One region of the Gordonia jacobaea genome, then DNA from elsewhere that is predicted to be linked to it. Evidence: riboswitches for the same ligand, from Rfam matches in the RefSeq annotation. Region 1 holds a riboswitch; the other holds the start of a gene.
The links. Region 1 has a riboswitch for cobalamin ahead of metE (5-methyltetrahydropteroyltriglutamate--homocysteine S-methyltransferase). Riboswitches for the same ligand answer to the same signal wherever they lie in the genome.

Region 1 (7,698 bases):
CCGTTCCTTAACGCGGCACTCGAACTCGCCGCGGGCGGCTACGCCGATCCCAAGGACGTCGACAACACCTGGCGCATCGCCACCGGATCGCCGCTGGGACCGTTCCAGATCTACGACGTCGTCGGACTGATGACGCCGTACAACATCTTGATGAATGGCGATCAGGGCAACCGACACCTCGGCGCGTGGCTCAAACAGAACTACATCGACAAGGGCAAGCTCGGGATGGCCAGCGGCGAGGGGTTCTACACCTATCCCAAGCAGGAGCAACCCGCCTGAGATCGATGACGGCCCGGCGCTACGGCTCGTCGATGTCACGTCCCGACGCCAGGTCCGCACAATCGACGGTTTCGACGATGTCGGCGTGCGCGCGCAGATATGCCGCGGCGCCGACATCGCCGTTCAGCGAATCCATGACGGCCAACAGGTGGTCGGCTCCGAGATAGACCGGATGTCCCGGGACACCTCGATACGTCGCGCGCACCACGGCATCGCGTCGACGCCCCGACTGCCCGACGACGCGCGCAACCACCTCGCCACTCACATCCGGCATGTCAACAACATGTAAAACCACTCCGGCGGCATTGTTCTTCTCAGTCGCCCACGTGAGTGCTGCGCGCACACTTGCCGACAGCCCATCGGCCCAGTTGCCGACGCGGATCGTCGCGGCACCGTCGGGGGCCTCCACGACCGCTGCGCCCATCGTCACGGCCACGTCGTCGCACCCGCCAACGGTCAGCGCCGATACCGCGTTCGCCAGCCACTCCCCTTGCGCCGCAAGTATTTTCGACTTGCCGTAACGACGCCCCGCGCCCGCGGCGAGCACAACACCGACCACCGGATCGCCGTCGAAAGACTCGGGACGGTCTGCCTCGTCGGGGCGTGCGATGTTCACGGGAGCCGATCGTAGTCGCGTGTCGGAGATCTCCGTTTTAACGTCGCGGAAACGTGCGCTTTCCGATGCGCGAGAAGTCGCGCGCGGGTCCACTATCTATCTGCTGACGCGCATCCCTTCGCCGTCGGCGCCACATTCGTGTGCGCGGAACACCACCATCCGTTGGAGGCGATCATGACAACCGAGGCGACGCCCGCGTCCCCGCCGGCGAAGAAGCGCAAGCGCGTGCACCCCGTCGATCAGGTGCCGCCACCCGGCAAACTCGTCGCGCTCGGTGCACAGCATGTCGTCGCGTTCTATGCGGGCGCGGTGCTCGTGCCGCTGCTGATCGCCCGCGCGATCAAACTCGACTCCGACGCACTGACGATGCTCATCACGGCCGACCTCTTCACCTGCGGAATCGCATCGCTGCTGCAGTCAGTCGGTATCTGGAAGATCGGCGTGCGTCTGCCGCTACTTCAGGGCATCACGTTCGCCACCCTCGCCCCGGTCATCCAGATCGCCAATCAACACGGCGGCGGCCGTGTCGGACTGCAGACCGTCTACGGCGCGGTCATCGCTGCCGGTGTGTTCACGTTCCTCATCGCACCGTTCTTCGCGAAACTGATCCGCTTCCTACCACCGGTGGTGACCGGCACCCTGATCACGATCATCGGCGTGTGCCTGATCCCGGTCGGTGCGGGCGACGCCGTGACCAACCCGGCGGAGCATCTGCACGACAACGCCAACTGGAAGTGGGTCTGCTACACGCTCGGCACCATCCTGCTGATCGTGCTGATGCAGCGCTTCTTCCGCGGTTTCATGGCGACGATCGCTGTGCTCCTCGGTTTGGTCGTCGGCACCTTCGTCGCCTGGCTGTGCGGCGACGCCACGTTCAGTTCGGTCGGCGAGGCGGCATGGCTCGGCTTCACACCGCCGTTCGCCTTCGGCGCACCGAGGTGGGATCTCGTGGCCATCGTGTCGATGATCGTCGTCCTGCTGGTGGTCGCAGTGGAATCGACCGGATCAATCTTCGCCACGGGCGAGATCGTCGGCAAGCGCATCAAGAAGGAGGACGTCGCGGCGGGCGTGCGCGCCGACGGCGTCGCCACCATCTTCGGCGGCATCTTCAACTCGTTCCCGTACACGGCATTCTCCGAGAATGTCGGTCTGGTGCGCCTGACCGGAGTCAAGAGCCGCTGGGTTGTCGCATGTGCAGGCGTCATCATGATCATCCTGGGCTGCCTACCCAAGCTCGCGAAGATCGTCGAGTCGATTCCCGCCCCGGTGCTCGGTGGCGCCGCGCTCATCATGTTCGCGACGGTCGCCATCGTGGGTATTCAGACGCTCACCTCGGTCGACTTCACCGATCACCGCAACCTCATCATCGCGGCAACCTCGTTGGCAGTTGCGCTCTACGTGCAGTTCTCGCAGTCGTCGAGCCCGACCACCGTGATCGAGAAGGGCGGCGCTCACGTCGATGTACCGGCCCTCCCCGGCGTCGACCAATCGATGCCCAACATGATCCTGCAGATACCCTTCTCGACGGGTATCACCATGGGCGCGATCACCGCAATCCTGTTGAACCTCTTGTTCTTCCACATCGGACGACGCGGCCCGGCGGTCGCAGGCCGCGGTGCGATCACGCTCGACGCGGTCAACAAGATGAGCTTCGTCGAGTTCAACGAGACGTTCGGCGGCCTCGTGCAGAACGTCGACTGGGTGGTCGAACGTGCCTACGAGCAGCGTCCGTTCGAGGACGTGCACGATCTGCGCAGCGCCTTCCAAGAAGCCATGTTGACCGGTAGCGACGAGGAACAACTTCAGCTCATTCAGGCCTTCCCCGACCTCGGAGCCGAAGACGAGACCGGAGAGTTGACCGCGGTCGATCACAAGGGGTTGTCACACCTGGAGGAGACCGAGCACGAGAACGTCGTCGACCTCGCGAAGGCCTACAAGGAACACTTCGGGTTCCCGCTCGTCATCGACGCACAGGAGGCCGAGCGCTACGACCGCGTGCTGCGCAACGGCTGGGCACGCATGGACAACTCCGAGACCTCGGAGAAGTCGTTCGCCCTCATCGAGATCGCGAAGATCGCCAACCATCGCTTCGACGATCTGGTGGCCGACGCGAACCCGCTGACGTCGGCTCGGTTCAGCCGTCAACCGGAACTCTCGTAGGCTGACCGCGTGCGACGAGTCGATTGGCGAGGCCTCCCGAGCTTCAACGAGCTGTCCGAACTGCGTGCGATCAGCACGCTGTACGAATGCTGTAGCTCGTCGATCTGGGCGTTACGCGTTGCCAAGGCACGGCCCTTCGTCGACGACGAAGCGCTCCTGGAGTACGCCGATCTGATTCTCGCCGAACTGACCGAGTCCGACCTCGACGAGGCGCTGTCCGGGCATCCCCGCATCGGAGACCGCCCCGACAACGCCTCGTCGAGCAGAGAGCAGTCCGGGGTCACCGGCGCCGACCCCGAGGTACTCGCAGAGCTCAAACAGCTCAACAAGGAGTACGACGAGAAGTTCGGACACGTCTACCTCGTGTTCGCCAACGGACGCCCCGCAGAAGAACTGCTCGCGATCCTCAAGGAGCGCATCCGCAACGACGCGCCGACCGAACGACGTGTCATGCGCATGGAGCTCGCGAAGATCAATCGCAGTCGGCTGCAACGGATGTTGACTCCCGCCATCGAGTTCGTCGACGACTAGGCTGACCCCTATGACCGGTCTGTCCACCCACGTACTCGACGCCACCAGTGGTGCGCCCGCCGTCGGAATGTCGATCACACTGCGAGATGTCGACGGCGAGCGCCTCGCGTCGGGAACCACCGACAGCGACGGCCGCATCTCACAGGTCAACGTCGACCCGCTCGCCCCGGGCACCTACCACCTCGTGTTCGCGACGGCGGATTGGTTCGGCGCCAATGGAATTGTCGGCTTCTACCCGCAGATCGACATCTGCTTCACCGTCGACGACCCGAACCGGCACTATCACGTACCGGTGCTGCTCAGCCCGTACTCGTATTCGACGTACCGCGGGAGCTGACGGTCACGCGTCCTGGGTGACCGGAGTGTAGGGCGAGATGTCGTATGCGGTCTGAACCAGCTCGGCACGCTTGCCGTCGTTGAGCGTCCGGTCCCACTGCGCCGAGACCTGCGACTTGATGTCGTCAACGGTGTGGGCGGGCAGCACGTGTCGGTAGTCGGTGTCGGCACCGGTGAGCACGTCGAGGGTGACCTCGATGACTTCCTCGGGATCGAACTGCTCATGGGGGAACGAGAGCTTCTCGTAATCGAAGAGCCGGGTTGACGGATCGTCTTCCCACGACTTCCACGCCTCGAACATCGTGTCGTTGAAGCCGGTCAGGAATGGGCCGGGGTTGATCGTCGCCACCGTGATCCCGTACTCGCTGAGCTCTTGATCGAGCGCGTCGGCAAACGCTTCGACCGCGTGCTTCGACCCGGCGTACGCACCGGTGAACGGGTCGACGGTGAGGCCGGCCACCGACGACATGAACACGATCTTGCCGCCGCCCTTGGCGACCATGGCCTTCGCGATCGGCTGGGTCAGCAGAATCGGCCCGAAGACGTTGACCTCGAACTGCCTCCGGATATTCGCGGCGGGAATATCCACCGACGACCCACCCTCGGAGATTCCCGCGTTGTTCAGCAGTACGTCGACGTCCCACTGGGCCGCTTTGTCGCGATCTCCTTCGTCGGTGACGTCGAGCTTCTCCACGCGGAGGTCGACGCCGCGTTCCTTCGCCTCGGCGCGCAGGACATTGACCTGCGCGATGATCTCGACGCCTGCGATGACGTCGTGGCCCTGCTCCGCGAGGCGCAGTGCGACCTCCTTGCCGAAGCCGCTGCCTGCACCGGTGATGAGATACGTGGTGTTCGTTTGTTCAGTCACCTATCTGGTTCGGAACCGTTGGGTTCGCGGATTCATGGCGATGGTCGTCTACTAGGTCACAACGGTGAGGCTGACGACGAAAAGGCTGCGCTATGCTGCAACGGCAGCTGGTTCGCCCGCCGGGAATTGTGATGGAGCCCCTCCGTCCCGCGCGCGGCGTCGAATCCGGCCACCGTAATCGGCGGTCGGGTGAGAGGGAATCCGGTGAGAATCCGGAACTGTCCCGCAGCGGTATGTCGGAACGACCGCCGTCACCAAGCACTGGGCACGAGCCCGGGAAGCGACGGCCACTAGGAATCTCACCTCGTGTGAGCCCGCCGACGAGTCCGAAGACCTGCCTCCTGCACCGGTCGCGCCGCGACCGGTGGCTCGCCGCCTCGTGGACCGGGCGCAGGTCGATCAGCGTGTCGTGGTGTCTTCTGCACACCACCCGGGGCTTGTCGACTCTCCCTGCATGGCGGTGAACCGTCCACGTCGAATGCAGGAGTTCACGAACTCATGTCCATCAATTCAGCAGACACCACCGTCTCCACGACGGCGTCCGATCAGGTTGGCAGGCCGTTCACCGCCACCGTGCCCGGCACTCCGCGGATCGGCCCGCGCCGCGAACTCAAGCGGGCCATCGAAGGCTACTGGGCGGGCCGCGTCAGCGCCGCCGAGCTCGAGCAGATCGCAGCCGGACTGCGCCGCGACACCCTAGAACGGTTGGCCGCAGCCGGTTTCGACTCGATCCCGGTCAACACCTTCTCGTACTACGACCAGGTACTCGACACCGCGGTCCTCCTCGGTGCACTCCCCCGCCGGTTCGACGGCATCGCCGATCCACTCGACCGATACTTCGCCGCGGCACGTGGCACCGCGGACATCGCTCCCCTGGAGATGACCAAGTGGTTCGACACCAACTACCACTATCTGGTCCCCGAAATCGGCGGCGACACCACGTTCGGACTGCACCCCGACAAGGTTCTCGGCGAGATCGCCGAAGCCCGGGCGCGCGGCGTCGACGCCCGACCCGTCATCATCGGGCCGATCACCTTCCTGGCACTCGCCAAGGCCGTCGACGGCGCGCCCGCGCCACTGACGAGGATTGACAACCTGCTCGGGGTGTACGAGCAGCTATTCGCACAGCTCGCGCAGGCCGGAGTCTCGTGGGTCCAGATCGACGAGCCGGTTCTCGTCACCGACTATGCCGAAGACCTTCCCGCACTGGCCAATTCGGTGTACGCGAGGCTCGGTGCCGTCACCGAGCGTCCTGCGCTCTTCGTCAACACCTACTTCGGTGACCCCGGTGCGTCTCTCGCCGCCCTGGCGCGAACACCGGTCGAAGCCATCGGCGTCGACCTCGTCGAGGGCTCGGTCGACTCGGTCGTCGTGGTCCCAGAACTCGCCGACAAGCTGCTGGTCGCAGGCGTCGTCGACGGTCGCAACATCTGGCGCACCGACCTCGACAAGGCGCTCGCCACCCTCGGCACCTTGTTGGGATCGGCACGCGCGCTTGCTGTTTCGACGTCATGCTCGACGCTGCATGTGCCCTACACGCTCGACGCCGAGGACGAACTCGACGACAACCTGCGAGGCTGGCTGGCATTCGCCGCGCAGAAGTATGACGAGGTCGGGGTGCTCGCCCGCGCACTGCGCAACGGTCGGGAGTCGGAGCGGGAGGCCTTCGAGGCGTCCGCCGCGGCGCTGGCCACCCGCACAAGCGATCCGCGGGTGCATGTCCCGGCGGTGCGTGCTCGCCTGGCGGCCGTCACCGACACCGACATCACGCGGATGCCTGCTGCAGAGCGCATCGCGGCACAGAATTCACAGCTCGGACTTCCTCCGCTGCCGACCACCACGATCGGCTCCTACCCGCAGACCTCGGCGATCCGACTTGCTCGTGCCGCGCTGCGTTCGGGCGAGATAGACGAGTCAGAGTACGAGCGACGGATGCGCGCCGAGATCGCCGATGTGGTTGCGCTGCAGGAGAAACTCGGACTCGACGTACTGGTGCACGGCGAGCCCGAGCGCAACGACATGGTCCAGTACTTCGCCGAACAACTCGACGGCTTCTTCGCCACGGCCAACGGGTGGGTCCAGTCGTACGGAACCCGGTGCGTGCGGCCGCCGATCCTCTACGGCGACGTCGTCCGCGCGCAGCCGATGACCGTCGAATGGATCACCTACGCGCAGTCGCTGACCAACAAGCCGGTCAAGGGAATGCTGACCGGTCCGGTCACGATCCTCGCCTGGTCGTTCGTCCGTGACGACCAGCCGCTCTCGGAGTCGGCCGATCAGATCGCGTTGGCTATCCGCGACGAGACCGTCGACCTCGAGAAGGCCGGAATCACCATCATCCAGGTCGACGAGCCTGCACTGCGTGAGCTCCTTCCGTTGCGAGATGCGGACAAGCAGCGCTACCTCGACTGGGCGGTGCGCGCGTTCCGCTTGTCCACCTCGGGTGTCGCCGACTCGTCGCAGATCCACACCCACCTCTGCTACTCGGAGTTCGGTGAGGTCATCGGCGCGATCGCCGATCTCGACGCCGACGTCACGTCGATCGAGGCGGCCCGCTCTGCGATGGAGATCCTCGACGACCTCAACGCCGTCGGATTCTCGAACGGCGTCGGCCCCGGCGTCTACGACATCCACTCGCCACGGGTACCGGGCACGGCGGAGATCGAGCGGTCACTGCGCGCCGCGTTGAAGGCAGTTGGCCCGCAACGACTCTGGGTCAACCCCGACTGCGGGCTGAAGACCCGCACACCCGGCGAGGTGATCGCGTCGCTGACCAACCTGGTCACCGCCGCGACGACTGTGCGGGCTGACGTCGAGGACTGATACGAACCGGGAATCGACGGGATGAGTCCATCTCGTCGATTCCCTGTCGATCGTCTCGTATCGTTTCAGTCATGATCATCGACGC
Region 2 (7,698 bases), 210 kb from region 1:
GGATCGTGCCACGGCCCTGACCCGACGGCTGGTGGAGCAGGACCCTGGCATGGGGGAGTACCGACCTCTGGCCAGGTGTGCCTGCGGCCAGCAGTAGTGCCGTCGACGAGAGTGCCTGTCCCACACAGGTCGTGGCGATCGGCGCGTGGCAGTACTGCATGGTGTCGTAGAGCGCGAAGGTAGCGGTCACCGACGCGCCCGGAGAGTTGATGTACAGCTCGATCGGGATGTCGGGATTCTCGGAGTCGAGGTGCAGGATCTGCGCGATGAGCGCATTGGCGACGCCGTCGTCGAGTTCGGTTCCGAGGTAAAGGATTCGGTCGTCGAGCAGCCTGCTGTAGACATCCATGACCCGTTCGCCCTGCGGGGTACGAGTGATGACGTTGGGAATGGTGTACGTACTCATGCGTGGCTCACCGCGAAACCTGTTGCGGCAGGCGATAACGGCCGGATCTGTGCGATGTCGGTGACGATGTGGTCGACGAATCCGTAGTCGACCGATTCGGAGGCGGTGAAGACGTGATCGCGCAGCGAATCGTCGAAGATCGTCTCGCGGGTCTGTCCGGTCTGCTCCGCGATGATGGTGAGTACGGTGTCGCGGACGTGGCGTAGGTCGTCGGCCTGCAGTTCGATGTCGGGTGCGTAGCCGCCGATGCCCGCAGATCCCTGGTGCAGCAGGACTTTGGCATGCGGCGTGATGAACCGCTTGCCCCGGGTGCCGTTGCACAGCAGGAATTGTCCTGCACTGTAGGCCATTCCGAGGTTGACGGTGATCACGTCGTTGGGAATCAGGCGCATGATGTCGGTGATCGCGAGCATCGCGGGCACCGAACCACCCGGCGAGTTGATCCAGAGCGCGATGTCGGCGACAGGATCGTCGTCGGAGAGCATGACGAGTTGCGAGCACAGTTGCGTGCCGATCTCGTCGTCGAGTGGGGAGTCGAGTGTCAGGATGCGTTGTCCGAAGAGGCTTTCCGCGGTGCGCTTGCGTAGTGGCAGTGGTCGTTGTTCATCGGTCATGCACCGATCGTCGGTGGTGGACCGACATCGGTCACGTCGGTTCCGCTCAGAGCGGCACGATTCCGCACAGAGCAGAGCAGTCGGGTCAGACCACGTCGATGTCCGGCGGCCTGACGGAATCGTGATCTGCGCTCGGCGGTGCAGCGAAACGTTCGGCGCGGCAATCGAATCGCTCACCCGATAGTCCGCTTCCCAGCGGTCGGACGACAATCTGTTGAGGACGTAGCCCCGCTGAGCGTTGCCGAAGCGGATGTGGGGTGAGGCGGCCTTGAGTTGTTTGTCGCTGGCATCGCTGTCCTCGCCGTCTGCACCGGACGCGATGGAGGTGCCCGCGAGTTCGACGCCGACGGTCGCCGAGGGTCGTGAATACGTGGAGCGCAACTCGGAGACCACATTGCGGTGGATATCGCCGACGATCGAGACCAGGTTGCGCACACCGCGATCACGAGCGCCGTCGAGAACCCTTGCGCGCGAGGCCTCGTAACCGCTCCACCCGTCCATGCTGACCGCGCGCTCACCGTTCTTCCGGCGGGCGAGGTCGGCGATGGTGGTCTGATGCGCTAGGACGTTCCAGCGGGCACGGCTCGCGGCCAGCCCGTCGAGCAGCCACTTCTCCTGTGTGGCACCGGTGATGGTGCGTCGAGGGTCGGCGGTCGCGGCATTCTGCGCGGTGTCGTTGTCGCCGTTGGCTTGATCGCTGCGGAAGGTCCTGGTGTCGAGAACGTTGAACTCGACGAGGTCGCCATAACTGAACCGGCGGTAGGCACGCAGATCGTAGAGATCGGCCGTCGGTGTGGGGCGGGGCCGCTGCGCGACACGCACCGGTGTGTTCTCCCACCACGCGCGCATCGCCTGTGCTCGCCGGGCCAGGAATTCGGGGATGGGTTGATCGTCCTCGGGAACCCTTGCGGCCCAGTTGTTGTCGACCTCGTGGTCGTCGAAGATCGTGATGAACGGGCTTACTCGGTGCGCGGCCTGCAGGTTGGGGTCGAGTTTGTAGAGCGCATACCGATCGCGGTAGTCGTCGAGCGTCGCGCATTCCCGGTGTGCCGACGCGGGTGTTGCCGCGGTCTTGCGTCGGCCGCCGTCGACGGGGATGGGCTTTTCGTAGATGTAGTCGCCGAGATGGAAGACGACATCCGGTGCGTGTGCCGCCATGTCGGCGTAGGCGGGATAGTTGCCGTCGGCCCACGATTGGCACGAGGCGAATGCAAAGGTCAACGCGCTCAGGCGACTTCCGTACGACGGAGCGGTACGAGTGCGCCCGATCGCCGAGACGGAACCGCCCGCGCGGAATCGGTAGAAGTAGTCCGCGGCGGGTCGTAGACCGCGCACGTCGGCGTGCACGCTGTGCCCGTTCTCCGGCGTCGCCAGTTCGACGCCGCGCGCGACGACGTTCCTCATGCCGGGGTCGCCGGCGATCTCCCATTCGACCGGTACCGGCAGCATGCCCATTCCTCCGCGACGGGCGAGAGGATCGACGGCTAGACGTGTCCACAGGACTATGCCGTCGGGTAGGGGGTCACCCGACGCGACGCCGAGCGTGAACAGGTCGCTGCCACGACGCGGCGGGGGAGCCGACGCCGCGTCGGTCGTGAAGAGTGCGGGGACGGTTGCGATACCGGCCGCGACGCCCGCCCAGGTGAGAAAGCGTCGGCGGGTGGTGCCGGCGTGCAGGGTCTTGTCCCGATCGATCCGGAGGTCGGCCAGTGACGGTCGAGGTGAGATGTTCGGCATGCCGCCACCCGACCAAGAGAGGATGGACGTCGTCCTACCCGCCGTCGGCCTCGCGGTGATGGGATGGTGAAGTTCGTGAAACCGCATGCGCCATATGTCCGATTTGAGACCGTTGCTAGACTTCAGCGGCGTCGGTTCTCCAGCCGAGATTGTCGGTGGGAGCCAAGAGGGAATCTGGTGGGAATCCAGAGCTGCCCCGCAGCGGTAACGGAAACGAAGGCGTTCAACAGCACTGGGCCGGCGGCCCGGGAAGCGATCGTCGATAGGTGGCACATCACGTGCCGTGTCCGAAGTCCGAAGACCTGCCGACGTGACCGCCTGGCTCAGGCGGTCCCATCGACTTCGCGGGACATGGTCGGTGTTGAACGCGCAGCGGTCGTCGTCGACCGCGCGTGGCGACATCTGCTGTACCCGCTCCGGGCTGATCAGGAGGGCGGGCCATGTCGACGCGCAGTGCGAACCCGCGGGCAACCTGGACGCGACCCGTGTCCGTGGCCATCGGCTGCGGTGTGGCGCTCGTCGTGGCAGCAGCGTGCGGCGTCGCGTACGGAACCGTGGGGATCGGCTGGTCTGTGTCGCTGCGGATGGTGTGGGCGGCAATCACCGGGGGATCGGTCTCGTTGGTCGACGCCGCGTCGTACTGGATCGTCGTCGACTCGCGTGTGCCACGGGTATTGACGGGGGCGCTCGTGGGGGCAGGCTTGGCGGTCGTCGGTGTGATCGTGCAGGCGATGGTGCGCAATCCGCTGGCCGATCCCTACGTGCTGGGGATCTCGTCGGGTGCGTCGGTCGGAGCCACCGCGGTAGTGCTGTTCGGAGTCTTCTCGGGACTCGGTCTCTATGCGTTGCCGACCGCGGCATTCCTCGGCGCACTGCTGGCGACGTTGCTCGTCTTCGGAATCGCCCAGCGTGGGGGAGGTCTCACACCGCTGCGGCTCGTGTTGACGGGAACCGCTCTCGGATATGGATTCTCGGCGCTGACCACCGTGCTCATCTTCTTGCGTCCGGTGGGTGATGCCGCGCGGAGTGTCATGTTCTGGCTGCTCGGGAGTCTTGCTGCGGCAACATGGCATTCGGTCGTGTTGGTCTCGGTGGTGGTGGTCATCGGGATAGGCGTTGTCGCGGCGAGAGCACGACAACTCAATGCGCTGGCGATGGGCGACGAGGTCGCCGCGTCGCTCGGCATACGGGCGTCGCGGTTTCGGCTCGAGCTCTTCGTCATCGCCGCGCTGATGACCGGGTTCATCGTCTCTGTCTGCGGCGCAATCGGATTCGTCGGTCTCATCGTGCCGCACGTGACCCGCATGGTGGTCGGTGCGGATCACCGTAAGATCATTCTCGTCGCGCCGGTGCTCGGGGCGCTGTTCCTTGTCGTCGCCGATCTGATGGCGCGCATTGTCGTTCCGCCGCAGGAGATTCCGCTCGGTGCGATCACGGCGGCCGTGGGTGTGCCGGTGTTCCTCGGGCTGATGCAGCGTCGACGTACCCGGATCGACTCATGAGTGCTGTCGAGTACGACGGAGTCGCGGTCGAGATCGATGGCACCAGCATCATCCGCGACGCATCGTTCATGGTCGACTCCGGAGAGTTCCTGGGGGTGATCGGCCCGAACGGCAGCGGGAAGTCGACCCTGCTTCGATGCGTGTACCGCGCGCTGGCTCCGTCGAGCGGCAGTGTGCGAGTCGACGGCCACGACGTGCGTGCGGTGAGTATGCGGGAGAATGCCCGACGAGTCGCCGCTCTCACCCAATCAGCCTCGCTCGACTTCGATTTCACCGCGGCAGAGGTTGTCGCGACGGGACGGCTACCGCACCGCGAACTGGGTGCGGCGGCCCGTGCCCGCGCCCGCGAGGTGTGCGCGGCGGCCATGGCGACAGCAGGCGTCGGGATGTTCGCCGACCGTGTGTTCACCACGCTCTCCGGCGGAGAGGCGCAACGCGTACTCATTGCGCGCGCATTCGCGCAGGAGCCCGACGTGCTGATCCTCGACGAGCCGACCAATCACCTCGACATCCGCCATCAGTTCGACATCCTCGGTGCGGCGCGCGGACGCGGGGTCACCGTCGTCGCGGCGCTACACGACCTCAACATGGCCGCACAGTACTGCACCACCCTCGCCGTTGTGCTCGACGGGACGATCGCGTGCATCGGGCCACCCGACGAACTACTCACCGCGGCGAACATCGCCGAGTGGTACGGCGTTGGTGCGTACGTCGTCACCCATCCCCGCACAGGCGTTCCGCAGATCATCTTCGACGACCAAGTCCCACAAGCCATCTCCGAGGAAGAGCACTCATGACAGCACCGATGACCAGGACAGCACTTCGCAGACCGCGCGCATTCGTCGTGTCTGCGCTTGCCGCGATGACAGTGGTCTCCGGTTGCGGCGCCGACGTCGAGTCGTCGACTCCCAAGTCAGCAGGGGAACAGGTCACGGTCACCAATTGTGGTGCGCCGCTGTCGGTGAGCGGTGTGCCCGATCGTGCGGTGACCAACGACACCGGGATCACCGAGCTGATGTTCGCGCTCGGGTTGGGCGACCGGATGGCCGGCTACACCACGTACGAGGGCAAAGAGCGCGACATCGAATCATCGCCGTGGCGAGCGGATTTCGAGAAGACACCATCATTGGGCACGGCGTTCTCGCGGGAGATCATCGCCGCCGCGCGGCCCGACTTCGTCTTCGCCGGCTGGAACTACGGGTTCAAGGAATCGACCGGCGTCACCCCCGACTGGGTGCGTTCGACCGGTGCCGTGCCGTACCAGCTCACCGAAGCCTGTCGCCAGGCCGGGACCACCAAGCGCGGTGTCGTGCGACCCCTCGACGCGTTGTACGCGGATCTGTCGAATCTCGGGCAGATCTTCGGCGTGAGTGGTCGGGCCGAGACGCTGACCGCCGAGTATCGCGCGCAGGTCGAGGCAGCGCGTGCCGGGGCGCCTGCCGCCTCCGCGGCGGCCCGAGTCTTCCTCTTCGACAGCGCCGATCCGACGCCGTTCACCTCGGGTCGGAACGCCGCACCGGATCAGATCATCGCCGAAGCCGGCGGACGCAACATCTTCGGCGATATCGATGACTCCTGGACGTCGGCATCGTGGGAGGCCGCGGCACAGCGTGATCCGCAGGTCATCGTCATCGTCGATTACGGTGCAGGGCCGCAGAACACAGTCGAGGCCAAGATCCGGCAACTCGAGTCGCAGCCGCTGATGGCGCAGACGACCGCAGTGCGAGAGCGCCGCTACATCTCGTTTCCCTATGCGGCGCTCGTCGAGGGTCCGCGCAACCCGCAGACCATCACGGCGCTTGCCGAGTACCTGCGATCGCAGGGGCTCTGAGTAGGCCATCCGCAGTAGGTGGCTCGGAGGTGGGGTGCGCTCAGGCTGCGACGACCAGCCAGACCGCAATGTAGTGCAGTAGCGCGGCGATGGCTGTGCAGACGTGGAACACCTCGTGATGGCCGAACGTCGTCGGCCAGGGATTGGGCCAGCGCAGTGCGTAGAGCACTCCGCCGACGCTGTAGAAGACGCCGCCCACTGCGAGCAGGATCAGTACGAGCCAACCCACGTGTGCGACCAGCGTCGGGGCGACGGCGATGATGACCCACCCGAGCAGTATGTAGAGCGTGACCCCGAGCCAGCGGGGCGCGCCGGGCCACGCGATCTTGAGTGCGACTCCGGCGACCGCGCCGACCCAGACGATGCCGAGCACCCACCACCGCATCGGACTCGGCAGGCCCATCACGCAGAACGGGGTGTACGTACCCGCGATGAACACGAAAATCATCGAGTGATCGGCACGTTTCATGTGTATCTGTGCGCGCAGCGATTTCCACGCGATCCGGTGATACGACGCCGAGGTGGCGAACAGACCCACGACGGTTGCCGCGTAGACGGCACAGGCGACCGCCGCTCCCGGTCCACGCAGCCAGCCTGCGCCGATGACCAGAGCGATGCCCGCGACCACTGCGACGTAGGCCGACCACTGATGAATGACGCCGCGGAGGCGAGGACGGTCGGCGACGGCGGTCACCAGGGCTGAGTTCACGTAAGCTACGGTACCGTAACTTCGTGTGAGAATGCTGTCAGCCGAGGGCGGCGATGACCGCCGCGAGCTGGTCGACGTCGATAGGTGTCGGCTGATAGATGCACACCTCGTCGACGCGGACGTCGAGATCGCGCAACTCGTCGAACGCGCCGACACGGCCGCGGATCTGCTGGGCGACGTCTGCGGGACTACCGACAGCGGCAATCGTGTGCAGTAGCTCGTCGTCGACGAGGTCGGCCATCTCAGCCCACCGCCCCTGCTTCGACAACGCATTGAGTTCGGGCTGCAGATGCTCTGCGCCGTGCGCGGCGAGGACGGGCCGATAGGCGGGCGTCGAGCCGTAGAAGGCGAGGAGTCGTCGAGCGGCGGTGTGGTCGGTGCCCACCGACACGATCACCTCGGGGATCACGGTGAAGCCGCGGCCGTGATCGCGTGCGGCGAGACCGCGTCGAATGTTCGGGACGGTTGTCGACGCCAGAAAGTCGGCGGTGGAAAACGGCATCACCAACAATCCGTCGGCGTGCTTTGCCGCGGCGCGGGTCATCAACGGCCCGAGTGCGCCGACGAACACCGGCGGCCGGCCGAATGGGTTGGGGCCGGGGTTGAAGGTGGGCGTCATCAAGGTGTGACGGTGATAGGCCCCTTCGTAGCGCAGCGGGGCCCCGGTCTCCCACGCATCGAAGATGGCGTTGATGGCGCCGACCTTGTCGGCCATGCGGCCAACCGGGTCGTCGAAGTCAGCGCCGAACCGTTTCTCGATCTGCGGGCGTATCTGCGTTCCCAGGCCGAGTCGAAATCTGCCGCCGGAGAGCAACTGAAGATCGTTGGCCGCGTGTGCGAGGTGAATCGGGTTGCGCGGGAAGGCGATTGCGACGTTGGTCAGCAGGGTCAGGTCCGGC

Region 2: it holds a riboswitch for cobalamin, as region 1 does, so the genes downstream of both, ACRVY7_RS01135 (FecCD family ABC transporter permease) here and metE (5-methyltetrahydropteroyltriglutamate--homocysteine S-methyltransferase) in region 1, are expected to answer to the same signal.

What each region holds. Positions count from the first base shown of each region.
Region 1 covers NZ_CBDRLS010000001.1:45,349-53,046, forward strand. Annotated here, with positions in the region: gene ACRVY7_RS00230 (3-hydroxyacyl-CoA dehydrogenase) at 1-279, shown strand, start outside; gene ACRVY7_RS00235 (nucleotidyltransferase family protein) at 299-895, opposite strand; gene ACRVY7_RS00240 (solute carrier family 23 protein) at 1,070-3,055, shown strand; gene uraD (2-oxo-4-hydroxy-4-carboxy-5-ureidoimidazoline decarboxylase) at 3,065-3,586, shown strand; gene uraH (hydroxyisourate hydrolase) at 3,597-3,923, shown strand; gene ACRVY7_RS00255 (SDR family oxidoreductase) at 3,927-4,790, opposite strand; cobalamin riboswitch at 4,956-5,146, shown strand; gene metE (5-methyltetrahydropteroyltriglutamate--homocysteine S-methyltransferase) at 5,289-7,613, shown strand; gene ACRVY7_RS00265 (nucleoside/nucleotide kinase family protein) at 7,685-7,698, shown strand, end outside.
Region 2 covers NZ_CBDRLS010000001.1:250,871-258,568, reverse strand. Annotated here, with positions in the region: gene ACRVY7_RS01150 (ClpP family protease) at 1-406, opposite strand, end outside; gene ACRVY7_RS01145 (ClpP family protease) at 403-1,020, opposite strand; partial or broken gene ACRVY7_RS01140 (alkaline phosphatase D family protein) at 1,261-2,757, opposite strand; cobalamin riboswitch at 2,873-3,081, shown strand; gene ACRVY7_RS01135 (FecCD family ABC transporter permease) at 3,198-4,259, shown strand; gene ACRVY7_RS01130 (ABC transporter ATP-binding protein) at 4,256-5,056, shown strand; gene ACRVY7_RS01125 (ABC transporter substrate-binding protein) at 5,053-6,090, shown strand; gene trhA (PAQR family membrane homeostasis protein TrhA) at 6,131-6,799, opposite strand; gene ACRVY7_RS01115 (TIGR03617 family F420-dependent LLM class oxidoreductase) at 6,837-7,698, opposite strand, start outside.